DNA from 2 places in the Pseudomonas sp. PGPPP1 genome. Region 2 is predicted to be linked to the other one. Evidence: predicted binding sites of a transcription regulator. Region 2 holds the regulator's gene; the other holds the start of a gene.

Region 1 (5,311 bases), on a different contig from region 2:
TAGAGATGGTCTTGGCGTTCGCCTGATAGTTGCTCTGGGCCTTGATCAGGTCCACCAGCTCGTTGGTCAGGTTGACGTTGGAGTTCTCCAGGGAGTTGGCCACGATCGAACCCAGGGTACCCGCTTGCGGGCTGTCAAAGCCTGGCTGACCCGAGGCGAAAGTCTCTCTCCAGGTAGTGCCGCCGGCTGGCTGCAGGCCCTGTTCGTTGTTGAAGCTGGCCAGAGAGATCTGGCCGATGGCCTTGCTCTGCTGGTTGCTGAACGTGGCGAACAGCACGCCGCTGCCGTCGATTTTCAGGCCAGTGATCTGGCCGGTGGCGTAGCCATCGGTGACCGGAGGGTTACGGTAGCTGGCCGAGTTGTACTGGGTGATGTTGCCCATGTTGACGGCAATCCCGTCTTTGTTGGCATCAGCGCCATTGCTCGTCCAGGTGCCATTGACCATGCTACCCGGCTTCCAATCGTCAATGGTCATCGTGGTACCGGTGACGTTGGCACCCACGATTTTGGTGAGTTTGCCGGAACCATCAAAGGTCAAGGTGGACGGCACAGGCACCGTATGGTCGCTAGGATCGGCGCCGCTGATCGCCGAGCCGTCCGGGTTACGACCGTCAATCAACGTGTAGGAATCCCAGGTATTGGAACCCGTCTTGACCATGTACTGCACCATCGAGTGGGCATTGCCCTGGGTGTCGTAGAGCGTGGTGGAGTACTGGGTGTTGAAACTGTCGGTCTTGGTTGGATCAAACGGGTGGAGTGTCTGATCGATCGGCAGATCCGAGGAGTTCAGGTTACTGGTGGAATCCACCTTGGTGGATGCCTTCGGCGGCAGGTTCGCCAAGTTCAGCTGCAGGTCGACCAGGCCACCCTTGACGATTTTACCGTTCTCGTCTGCCGCATAACCTTGCAGGCGCGAAGTACCGGTGTTGTTGGTGATGTAGCCGTCTTTGTCGGCACGGAAAGCACCGCTACGGGTGTACTCCAGCGAGCCGTCGCTAGCCTTCTGCACGAAGAAGCCACCGCCCTGGATCGCCATGTCCAGGATACCGCCGCTGTTGTTCACATCACCTTGGGTGAACTGCTGGGACACTGCCGCCAGGTTCACACCGTTACCGATGCTGTTCTGGCCGGTGCCCAGTTTGGACGCCGCGTAGATGTCGGCGAATTCCGCACGGGACGATTTGAAGCCAGTGGTCGCGACGTTGGCGATGTTGTTGCCGGTCACGTCCAGTTGTTTGTTGGCCGCATAGAGGCCGCTAAGGCCGATGTTAAAAGACATGTTTCTCTCCCTCTGCCGTATTTAGCCGGCTCTATGTACCGATAGTCTGAATTTGCGACAGCTTGACGCTGCCCATGCCGCCTGCCAGGTTCAGCAACATTTCGCCGCCGGTCTTGCTCAAGGTCACGCTGGTGACCGTGGCTGGCAGCGAGGTGGCCAGGGCAACCGCGTCGCCCTTGTCATTCTTGGTGGTGGCCGCGAAGGTGTAGGTACCCGCTGGAGCAACCTCACCCGCGTCGTTTTTGCCGTCCCAGATAAAGTCCGAATTCCCGGCGTTCTGGGCACCCATGTCGATGGTGCGCACCACGTTGCCGTCTTTGTCGGTGATCTTGATGGAGACGTTGCCGACTGCCGACGTCACCGCCACCGACCCGGTCATGCTCTTGCTGGTATCCACCAGGGCCTTGTCGGTCTGGGTGATGATCGAACGACCCACCAACGACGAAGCCTGCAGCGCTTGCGACGAGCTGAAGTTGCTGGAAATCGCATTCACCGAGTCGTTCAGGGTGTTGATGCCTTCCAGGCTGCTGAACTGCGCCAACTGGGCCACGAATGCACCGTTGTCTTGAGGCGACAGCGGGTTCTGGTTTTTCAGCTGAGTCACCAGCAGTTGCAGAAACGCGTCCTTGCCCAGCGACTGGTTACCCGTGGCGGCACTGGAAGCGCTAGCGACGTTGTCGGTCGCAGTCTTGACCTTGCTGTTGAAAAGGTCCTGGACCGCGGTGTTGGTTGATGAGGTATCAACAATGGCCATTATTCGGTGCCCCTTATCACTGACCCAGGGTCAGGACCTTCTGCATCATGGTTTTGGCGGTGTTCATCATTTCCGCGTTGGTCTGGAACGAACGGCTGGCGGAAATCATGTCGGCCATTTCCTCGACCACGTTGACGTTGGGGTAGTAGACATAACCCTTTTCGTTCGCGGCGGGATGGTTGGGCTCGTAACGGGCTTCGAGGTTGCTCTGGTCTTCGACCACGCCAAGCACCTGCACACCGGAACCGGCATTACCCTGGTCCTGGAACAGTGAATCGCTGCCGCCGTTCTGGCCAGCCTGGAACATGGTGGCGAACACGGGATGACGAGCGCGGTAAGTCTGGTCAATGCTCGAAGACACGGTTTCGGCGTTGGCGATGTTACTGGCGACGGTGTTCAGACGGGTGGTCTGAGCGCTCATGCCACTACCGGCAATATTGAAAACACTGGACAGGGACATGGCTTACTCTCCACGCAGGGCTGACATCAGCCCTTTGAATTTGCTGTTGAGCAGGGTGAAGCTGGCCTGGAAGTTCACCGAGTTCTCGGCGTAGGCCGATTGCTCCAACTGGGCGTCGACGGTGTTCTGGTCGATCGACGGCTGCATCGGCGTGCGGTACAGCAACGACTCGTCACCATTGCTCAGGCCTTGCGCTTCGATATGACGGCTGTTGGTCATGTTCAAGGCGAAGGTGCCGTTCTTGGTCTTGTCCTGCTGTGCGGCGAGCACGGCGGAGAAGTCCAAGTCCCGAGCCTTGTAGTTCGGGGTGTCGGCGTTGGCAATGTTGTTGGCCAGGACTTCGGCACGCTGGGCGCGGAAGCCCAGGGCTTGTTCGTGGATACCGAGCGCTTTATCGAAGCTGATGCTCATGGCGGAAACCTTTAGGCTGACCTGCTTTTCATTAACAGGGTTATAGCAAGGTGTGTGCCAGTTTATGGAGGGCCCGAATTTAAAGGGCTTGAGGGGCGATTGCCGGCGGCAATGCCAGAAAAGCGGCAACGTGTTTCCGCGTGGCGCCAGTAAAGCGGCAATGGGGGATTGCCGCCCGAGGAAGGATTGCCGCAAAAAAAATGTGGGAGCTGGTTTGCCAGCTCCCACATTTTTTGACCGAGTGAACTCGACTTACTTAGCCTGATAGATGATCCCAGGGCTGCACTGCACCATCTGGTAATGATCCGGCAGACCGTTCAGCGCTTCAGAAGCGCCGAGGAACAAATAGCCACCACGCTTGAGAGTGCCGTGGATGCGCAACAGGATGTCTTTTTTCACCTCGGCCGAGAAATAGATCAGCACGTTGCGGCAGAACACCATGTCGAACTTGCCCAGGCTGGCATAGCTGTCGAGCAGGTTGAACGAACGGAACTCCACGCGACTCTTGATCGGCGCCTTGACCGCCCAACGCCCGGCCCCTTTCGGATCGAAGTAACGTTGCAGACGCTCTTGGGACAGACCTCGGCCCAGCGCCAAGCTGTCGTACTCGCCGGTCTTGCAGTTGGTAAGCATGGTGCCGGACAAGTCGGTGGCAACGATTTGCGCGCCAGCCTTCAACTGCCCCATGTTGGTCCGTTCGAACTCATCGATGGACATCGAGATCGAGTACGGTTCCTGCCCCGAAGAACAGGCCGCCGACCAGATGCGCAGGCGCTGGCCCGGGCTGGCCTTGATGGCTTCCGGCAGCACCTTGCTCTTTAGCACTTCAAAGGGATAGGTATCGCGAAACCACAGGGTTTCGTTGGTGGTCATGGCATCCACCACCATTTCCTTGAGCCCGCTGCGCGGCTGGCCCTGGATACGCTGGACCAATTCGCCCAACGACTTGATGCCCTGCTGTTCCATCAGCTTGTTGAGACGGCTGGATACCAGGTACTGCTTGTTTTCACCGAGCAATATGCCACAGGCTTTTTCCAGGAAGACCCGGAATTGTTCGAAATCCAAATTACCCGTAGACAATGATACCGCCTCTTAAATCGTGTGACCGCCAGGGGAAATCCCCCTAGCCGTGATCTGCTGCCTTGATCCGGTCGACTACCCGGGCTGCCAGGTCATCCGGCCGGAATTTGGCCAAAAAGTCATCGGCACCGACCTTCTTGACCATCGCCTGGTTGAATACACCCGACAACGAAGTATGCAGGATGATATGCAATTTTTGCATGCGTGGATCGTTACGTATCTCGGCCGTGAGCGTGTAACCGTCCATTTCCGGCATTTCGATGTCGGAGATCATCATCAAGAACTCTTCTTCCGGCTTTTTGCCGTCGTCCGCCAACTTGCGCAGGTAATCCAACGCCTGGCGACCATCGTTGAGGGCTACAACCTCGACGCCGACCGTTTGCAGGCAACGGGTTACCTGCTTGCGGGCCACCGACGAGTCATCCACCGTCAGCACGCGCAGGGAGATCGCCTTGTGTGCGGTCTCGGCATCCACCACGCCCACGGAAATCGATTCCGAGGTGGGAGCGACTTCGGCGAGGATCTTCTCCACATCGATGATTTCCACCAATTGGTTATCAACGCGCGTCACCGCCGTGAGGTAGTGGTCGCGGCCAGTGCCCTTGGGTGGTGGATGAATTTCTTCCCAGTTCATGTTGACGATACGTTCCACCGAGCGCACCAGGAAACCCTGGGTCTTGGTGTTGTATTCAGTGATGATCACGAAGGGATTCTGGCGATCCTGCAACGCGGGCGAGCCAGTGGCCAGCGCCAGATCAAGAATCGGAATGGTCGCACCGCGGATATTGGCCACGCCGCACACCACCGGGCTGGATTTGGGCATGATCGTCAGCTTGGGGCATTGCAGCACCTCCCGCACCTTGAACACGTTGATGCCATATAACTGCTTGCCGTCCAGGCGAAAAAGCAACAACTCCAGGCGATTCTGCCCTACCAGCTGTGTGCGCTGGTTTACTGAATCCATTACACCTGCCATGCCTTTACTCCTACGCTAAAACCTTGAGCCATACCTAGAGGACAGCGCGCCCCCAACACTAAACGGCACGAGCTTTGCTATTTGTTGGCTATGGATATTAAAACGACAGTTTCCCGACGCCTTCAATTACCACGGTACCGTAGATTGCTCTGCGCACCGCTGGCGTTGCTCGCGTTGAGCCTCGGCACCACGGCCCGCGCAGACAACGTCACCTTGCCTGATCTACTTATCGGCGTCACTCAGGGCTTTCTTGAGTTCACTGTAGAAGATTATCTGGCGACCACCCAGACGCCTGGGCGTTATGAAATCCAGGTCAGCCAGTTGGACCCACGCCTGCGCATGCCAATGTGC
Region 2 (5,311 bases):
TCGGCCTGGTCCAGGCCGACCAGGGTCGTGTATTGATCGACGACCTGGACGTCAGCCACCAGCCGATGCACGGTCGTGCTCGTGCGGGTATCGGCTATCTTCCCCAAGAAGCGTCGATCTTCCGCAAACTATCGGTTGCCGACAACATCATGGCGATCCTCGAGACCCGCAAGGAACTCGACCGTGACGGCCGCCGCAAAGAGCTGGAAAGCCTGCTGCAGGAATTCCACATCAACCACATCCGCGACAACCTCGGCATGAGCCTGTCCGGTGGTGAGCGCCGTCGCGTGGAAATCGCCCGGGCCCTGGCCACTGCGCCCAAGTTCATCCTGCTGGACGAACCGTTTGCCGGCGTCGACCCCATTTCGGTCGGCGACATCAAGCAGATCATCCATCACCTCAAGGCCAAGGGCATCGGTGTACTGATCACCGACCACAACGTGCGTGAAACCCTCGATATCTGCGAAACCGCCTATATCGTCAACGACGGCCAGCTGATCGCCGAAGGTGACTCCGCCACCATCCTGGCCAACGAACTGGTCAAGGAAGTGTACCTGGGTCACGAGTTCCGCCTGTAAACACCGTGGTGTCACGGCCGCTCGCCAAGGCGCGCGGGAGTCAATGAAAACCTCCGGATTTTTATTGTTACCGCGCTCTAGGCAAAGCCCCCGATATCAGGCATATAATTTGCTTATGTTTGGCGCTCACGCGCCCTGTCGTGGATGGCGCATTGCGCCGGCGAATAAGGTGTTAAGCCCCTGCCATGAAACCATCGCTAGTCCTGAGAATGGGCCAGCAGCTGACGATGACACCGCAGCTGCAACAGGCCATCCGCCTGCTTCAATTGTCGACCCTGGACCTGCAACAGGAAATCCAGGAGGCCTTGGAGTCCAATCCGATGCTCGAACGCCAGGAAGAAGGCGACGACTTCGATAATGCAGACCCGCTGGCCGACAACATCGAGCAAAAACCCAATTCCGACGTGCAGGAACCTTCCTATCAGGAAACCGCCCCTACGGTGGACAACCTAGAGGAAGGCGAATGGAACGAACGCATTCCCAACGAGCTTCCGGTCGACACCGCCTGGGAAGACGTCTACCAGACCAGCGCCAGCAGCCTGCCCAGCAACGACGATGACGAGTGGGACTTCACCACCCGCACCTCCGCTGGCGAGAGCCTGCAGAGCCATCTGCTGTGGCAACTGAACCTTGCGCCGATGTCGGACACCGATCGGCTGATCGCTGTAACCCTCATCGATTGCATCAACAACCAGGGCTACCTGGACGAGACCCTTGAAGAGATTCTTGAGGCGTTCGACCCGGAACTGGACATTGAGCTGGACGAAATCGAAGCCGTCCTGCACCGCATCCAGCAATTCGAGCCGGCCGGCATTGGCGCTCGCACCCTTAGTGAATGCCTGCTGCTGCAATTGCGCCAACTGCCAGCCAAGACGCCGTGGCTCAGCGAAGCTCTGCGCTTGGTCACCGACTACATCGACCTGCTGGGCAGCCGCGACTACAGCCAGTTGATGCGTCGCATGAAGCTCAAGGAAGACGACCTGCGCCAGGTCATCGAGCTGGTACAAAGCCTGAACCCACGCCCGGGCTCGCAGATCGAGTCCAGCGAAGCCGAATACGTCGTCCCCGACGTCATCGTACGCAAGGACAACGAGCGCTGGCTGGTAGAACTGAACCAGGAGTCGGTGCCACGCCTACGGGTCAATCCGCAATACGCCGGATTTGTGCGTCGCGCCGACACCAGCGCCGACAACACCTTCATGCGCAACCAGTTGCAGGAAGCCCGCTGGTTCATCAAGAGCCTGCAGAGCCGTAACGAAACCCTGATGAAAGTCGCCACCCAGATCGTCGAGCACCAACGCGGCTTCCTGGAATATGGCGATGAAGCAATGAAACCCTTGGTTCTGCATGACATCGCCGAGGCGGTGGGTATGCACGAATCGACGATTTCCCGGGTAACCACGCAAAAGTTCATGCACACCCCACGAGGGATATATGAACTGAAATACTTTTTCTCCAGCCATGTCAGCACCTCCGAAGGCGGCGAATGCTCGTCCACGGCGATCCGCGCGATCATCAAAAAACTGGTTGCCGCGGAAAATCAGAAAAAGCCGTTGAGTGACAGCAAGATCGCTGGTTTACTGGAGGCACAAGGCATTCAGGTCGCCCGTCGAACCGTCGCCAAGTACCGCGAATCCCTTGGGATCGCGCCTTCCAGCGAGCGCAAGCGTTTGATGTGACGGGCGGGCCATAGCGTTCCAGTGGCAGGCACCCCGGCCTGCCGCTTTATGCACTGGCAACGAAGGAGAAGCTGTATGCAAGTCAACATCAGTGGACACCATGTAGAAGTCACCCCTCCACTGCGCGACTACGTCGAGCAGAAGCTGAAAAGGCTTGAGGGTCATTTTGACAAGATCACCAATGTGCAAGTGATCATGAAGGTCGACAAACTTCAGCAGAAAATCGAAGCGACCCTACAGATTCCCGGTGGCGAAGTAGTCGCCAATGCCGAGCATGAAGACATGTATGCATCGATCGATGCCTTGACTGACAAGCTTGACCGCCAACTTAAAAAGCATAAGGAAAAGCAGCAGAGCCTTCTTCAGGGCACAGGCCGCTAACACTCCCCACCCATGATTCGACTTGAAACCATCCTGACCCCCGGCCGTTCCCTTGTGAACGTGCCGGGCGGCAGTAAAAAGAAAGCCCTCGAACAAATTGCCAACCTGATCGCGCGCGAAGTGCCAGATCTGGAGATGCAAGATGTCTTCGACGCTCTGATTGCTCGTGAAAAACTTGGATCAACCGGTTTTGGTAACGGCATCGCCATTCCTCACTGCCGCCTCAAAGGCTGCGAGACACCCGTCAGCGCATTGCTGCACCTGGAAGCACCCATCGATTTCGACGCCATCGACGGCGCCCCGGTAGACCTGCTGTTTGTATTGCTGGTCCCGCAGGCTGCCACCGATGCGCACCTGGAACTGCTTCGGCAGATCGCCAGCATGCTCGACCGCAAGGAAGTACGCGACAAACTGCGCAGTGCCAGCAGCAATGAGGCGCTGTACCAGGTTGTCCTGGATGAACAGAACGGGCAGTAATCATGCGTTTGATCATCGTCAGCGGCCGCTCCGGCTCGGGTAAAAGTACCGCCCTCAACGTTCTCGAGGACAACGGTTTCTATTGCATCGACAACCTGCCTGCTGGCCTGCTGCCTGAACTGGCGGAACGCGCGCTGATCCATACTGAACTGGCCCAGCCCCTGGTCGCCGTTTCGATCGATGCCCGCAACCTGCCCAGCCATCTTGAACGTTTCCCGATATTGCTTGAGGAAGTCAGGGCCAAGCATATTCATTGTGATGTGTTGTACCTGGATGCCGACGAAGAGACCTTGCTCAAGCGTTTCTCCGAAACACGTCGACGCCACCCCCTCAGCAGCCCGCATCGCTCCCTGGCCGAAGCCATCGAAGATGAAACCAAGCTGCTGGGCCCGATCATTGACCTCGCCGATCTCAAGATCAACACCACCAGCCTCAACCTGTACCAGTTGCGCGATGCCATCAAGCTACGCCTGCTGAATCAGCCGGAACCCGGCACCGCGTTTCTCGTGGAGTCTTTTGGGTTCAAGCGAGGCATGCCGGTGGATGCCGACCTGGTGTTCGACGTGCGCTGCCTGCCCAACCCCTATTGGAAGCCGGAGTTGCGCGAGCAATCCGGGCTGGATCAACCGGTGGCCGAGTATTTGGCGGCACAACCGGACGTAGAGGAGATGTTCCAGGACATTTCCAGCTACCTGCTCAAGTGGCTGCCGCGTTTTGCCGCCAGCAACCGGGCCTATGTCACCATCGCTATCGGCTGCACCGGCGGCCATCACCGTTCGGTCTACCTGACCGAACGCCTGGGCCAGGTGCTACAAAAAACCCTCAAGAACGTCCAGGTCCGCCACCGCGACCTTAGCTGAAAGGAACACCTGCGCGATGCCCGCTCTGGAAATTGAAATCATCAACAAGCTGGGCCTGCACGCCCGTGCCTCGGCCAAATTCGTCGGGGTCGCCGGGCAGTTTCCCTGCCAGATTCGCGCCGGGCGCACGCCGGAATCCATGGTCGATGGCAAAAGCATCATGGCCATGATGATGTTAGCCGCCGGCAAGGGCACCAAGATTCATTTGAAAACCGAAGGCGAGCAAGAAGACGAAGCAATGAACGCGCTTGTGGCGCTGATCAATAACTTCTTTGATGAGGGTGAGTAAACTCACCCTTTGAGACGGGCGTGAAGCCGCAACGGCTTCACCCCAACGCGGTATCCATCACCATCATCAAGCAAAAACCGATGCACAACCCCAGGCTAGCCAGCTTTTCGTGACCATTGCGCCGCGACTCGGGGATTACCTCATGCGTCACCACAAGCAGCATTGCACCAGCAGCCAGGGCCAACCCCAGTGGCAACAGCACCTCGGCAAGGCTCACCAGCCAAGCGCAAAGTACGGCGAACACTGGCTCGACCAAGCCTGACGCAGCACCGATCAGGAACGCCTTGACCCGCGACATCCCTGCCCCGGCCAATACCAAAGCAATCACCAGCCCTTCCGGCACGTCCTGCAAGGCAATACCCATGGCCAGGCTATCTGCGTCGGGCATGCCACCGCCCGCCGAAACACCCACCGCCATGCCTTCCGGGATGTTGTGGGCGATGATGGCGAACACGAACAGCCAGATGCGCGGCGGGATCACCGGATTATCTGGCGTGCCCACGAGCATTTCCGGGCTGGCGCCGGATACCTTACGGTCGACCAGATACAGCCCGAATGCTCCGAGCATGATGCCGAAGCTGATCAACCCACTGGCGCCCCAGGGCGAGAGCCCGAGGGTTTCAGCGGCGGCAATGCCCGGCACGATCAACGAAAAAGCGGTTGCCGCCAGCATCACTCCGGCCCCAAAGCCCAGCAAAGTGTCGCTCAGCGCCACCGGCATCCGCCGAATCACCAACACTGGCACCGCGCCAAGCGCCGTACCGAGCGCACAAATCGCGCCGCCTTGCAGGGCGCGTAAAATGCGCGGTTCCAGGTTCAGCCACTCCAGCCCGTGGGCCACCAGCAATGCAGTACCTGCCAATAGCAGCAGCGAGCCAAACGCATAACGAAACATTCGCCCACTGCTGATCGCCAGTGTTTCAGTGCCCATAGTCGGCCTTAGATCTTGTTATAGGGTGGGTATCAGGCCAGCGCGGCCTGGTAGCGCGCAGCGACTTCCGGCCAATTGATGACGCTGTAGAAGGCATTGATATATTCCGGGCGACG

The links. Region 2 encodes sigma-54, which starts transcription at its own class of promoters, with help from an activator protein. Its sites were predicted from a motif close to ANTGGCATNNANNTTGCTNT; they were not measured.
Region 1: the regulator sigma-54 is predicted to act here: its motif matches at 2,947-2,966, upstream of flgB (flagellar basal body rod protein FlgB).

Annotation. Positions count from the first base shown of each region.
Region 1 covers NZ_NKIG01000036.1:37,985-43,295, reverse strand. Annotated here, with positions in the region: gene flgE (flagellar hook protein FlgE) at 1-1,279, opposite strand, end outside; gene flgD (flagellar hook assembly protein FlgD) at 1,311-2,033, opposite strand; gene flgC (flagellar basal body rod protein FlgC) at 2,050-2,493, opposite strand; gene flgB (flagellar basal body rod protein FlgB) at 2,497-2,904, opposite strand; gene cheR (protein-glutamate O-methyltransferase CheR) at 3,157-3,984, opposite strand; gene CFE47_RS27560 (chemotaxis protein CheV) at 4,028-4,960, opposite strand; gene flgA (flagellar basal body P-ring formation chaperone FlgA) at 5,051-5,311, shown strand, end outside.
Region 2 covers NZ_NKIG01000028.1:34,302-39,612, reverse strand. Annotated here, with positions in the region: gene lptB (LPS export ABC transporter ATP-binding protein) at 1-578, shown strand, start outside; gene CFE47_RS24845 (RNA polymerase factor sigma-54) at 764-2,257, shown strand; gene hpf (ribosome hibernation-promoting factor, HPF/YfiA family) at 2,333-2,638, shown strand; gene ptsN (PTS IIA-like nitrogen regulatory protein PtsN) at 2,651-3,115, shown strand; gene rapZ (RNase adapter RapZ) at 3,118-3,975, shown strand; gene CFE47_RS24825 (HPr family phosphocarrier protein) at 3,992-4,264, shown strand; gene CFE47_RS24820 (ZIP family metal transporter) at 4,302-5,195, opposite strand; gene CFE47_RS24815 (superoxide dismutase) at 5,228-5,311, opposite strand, start outside.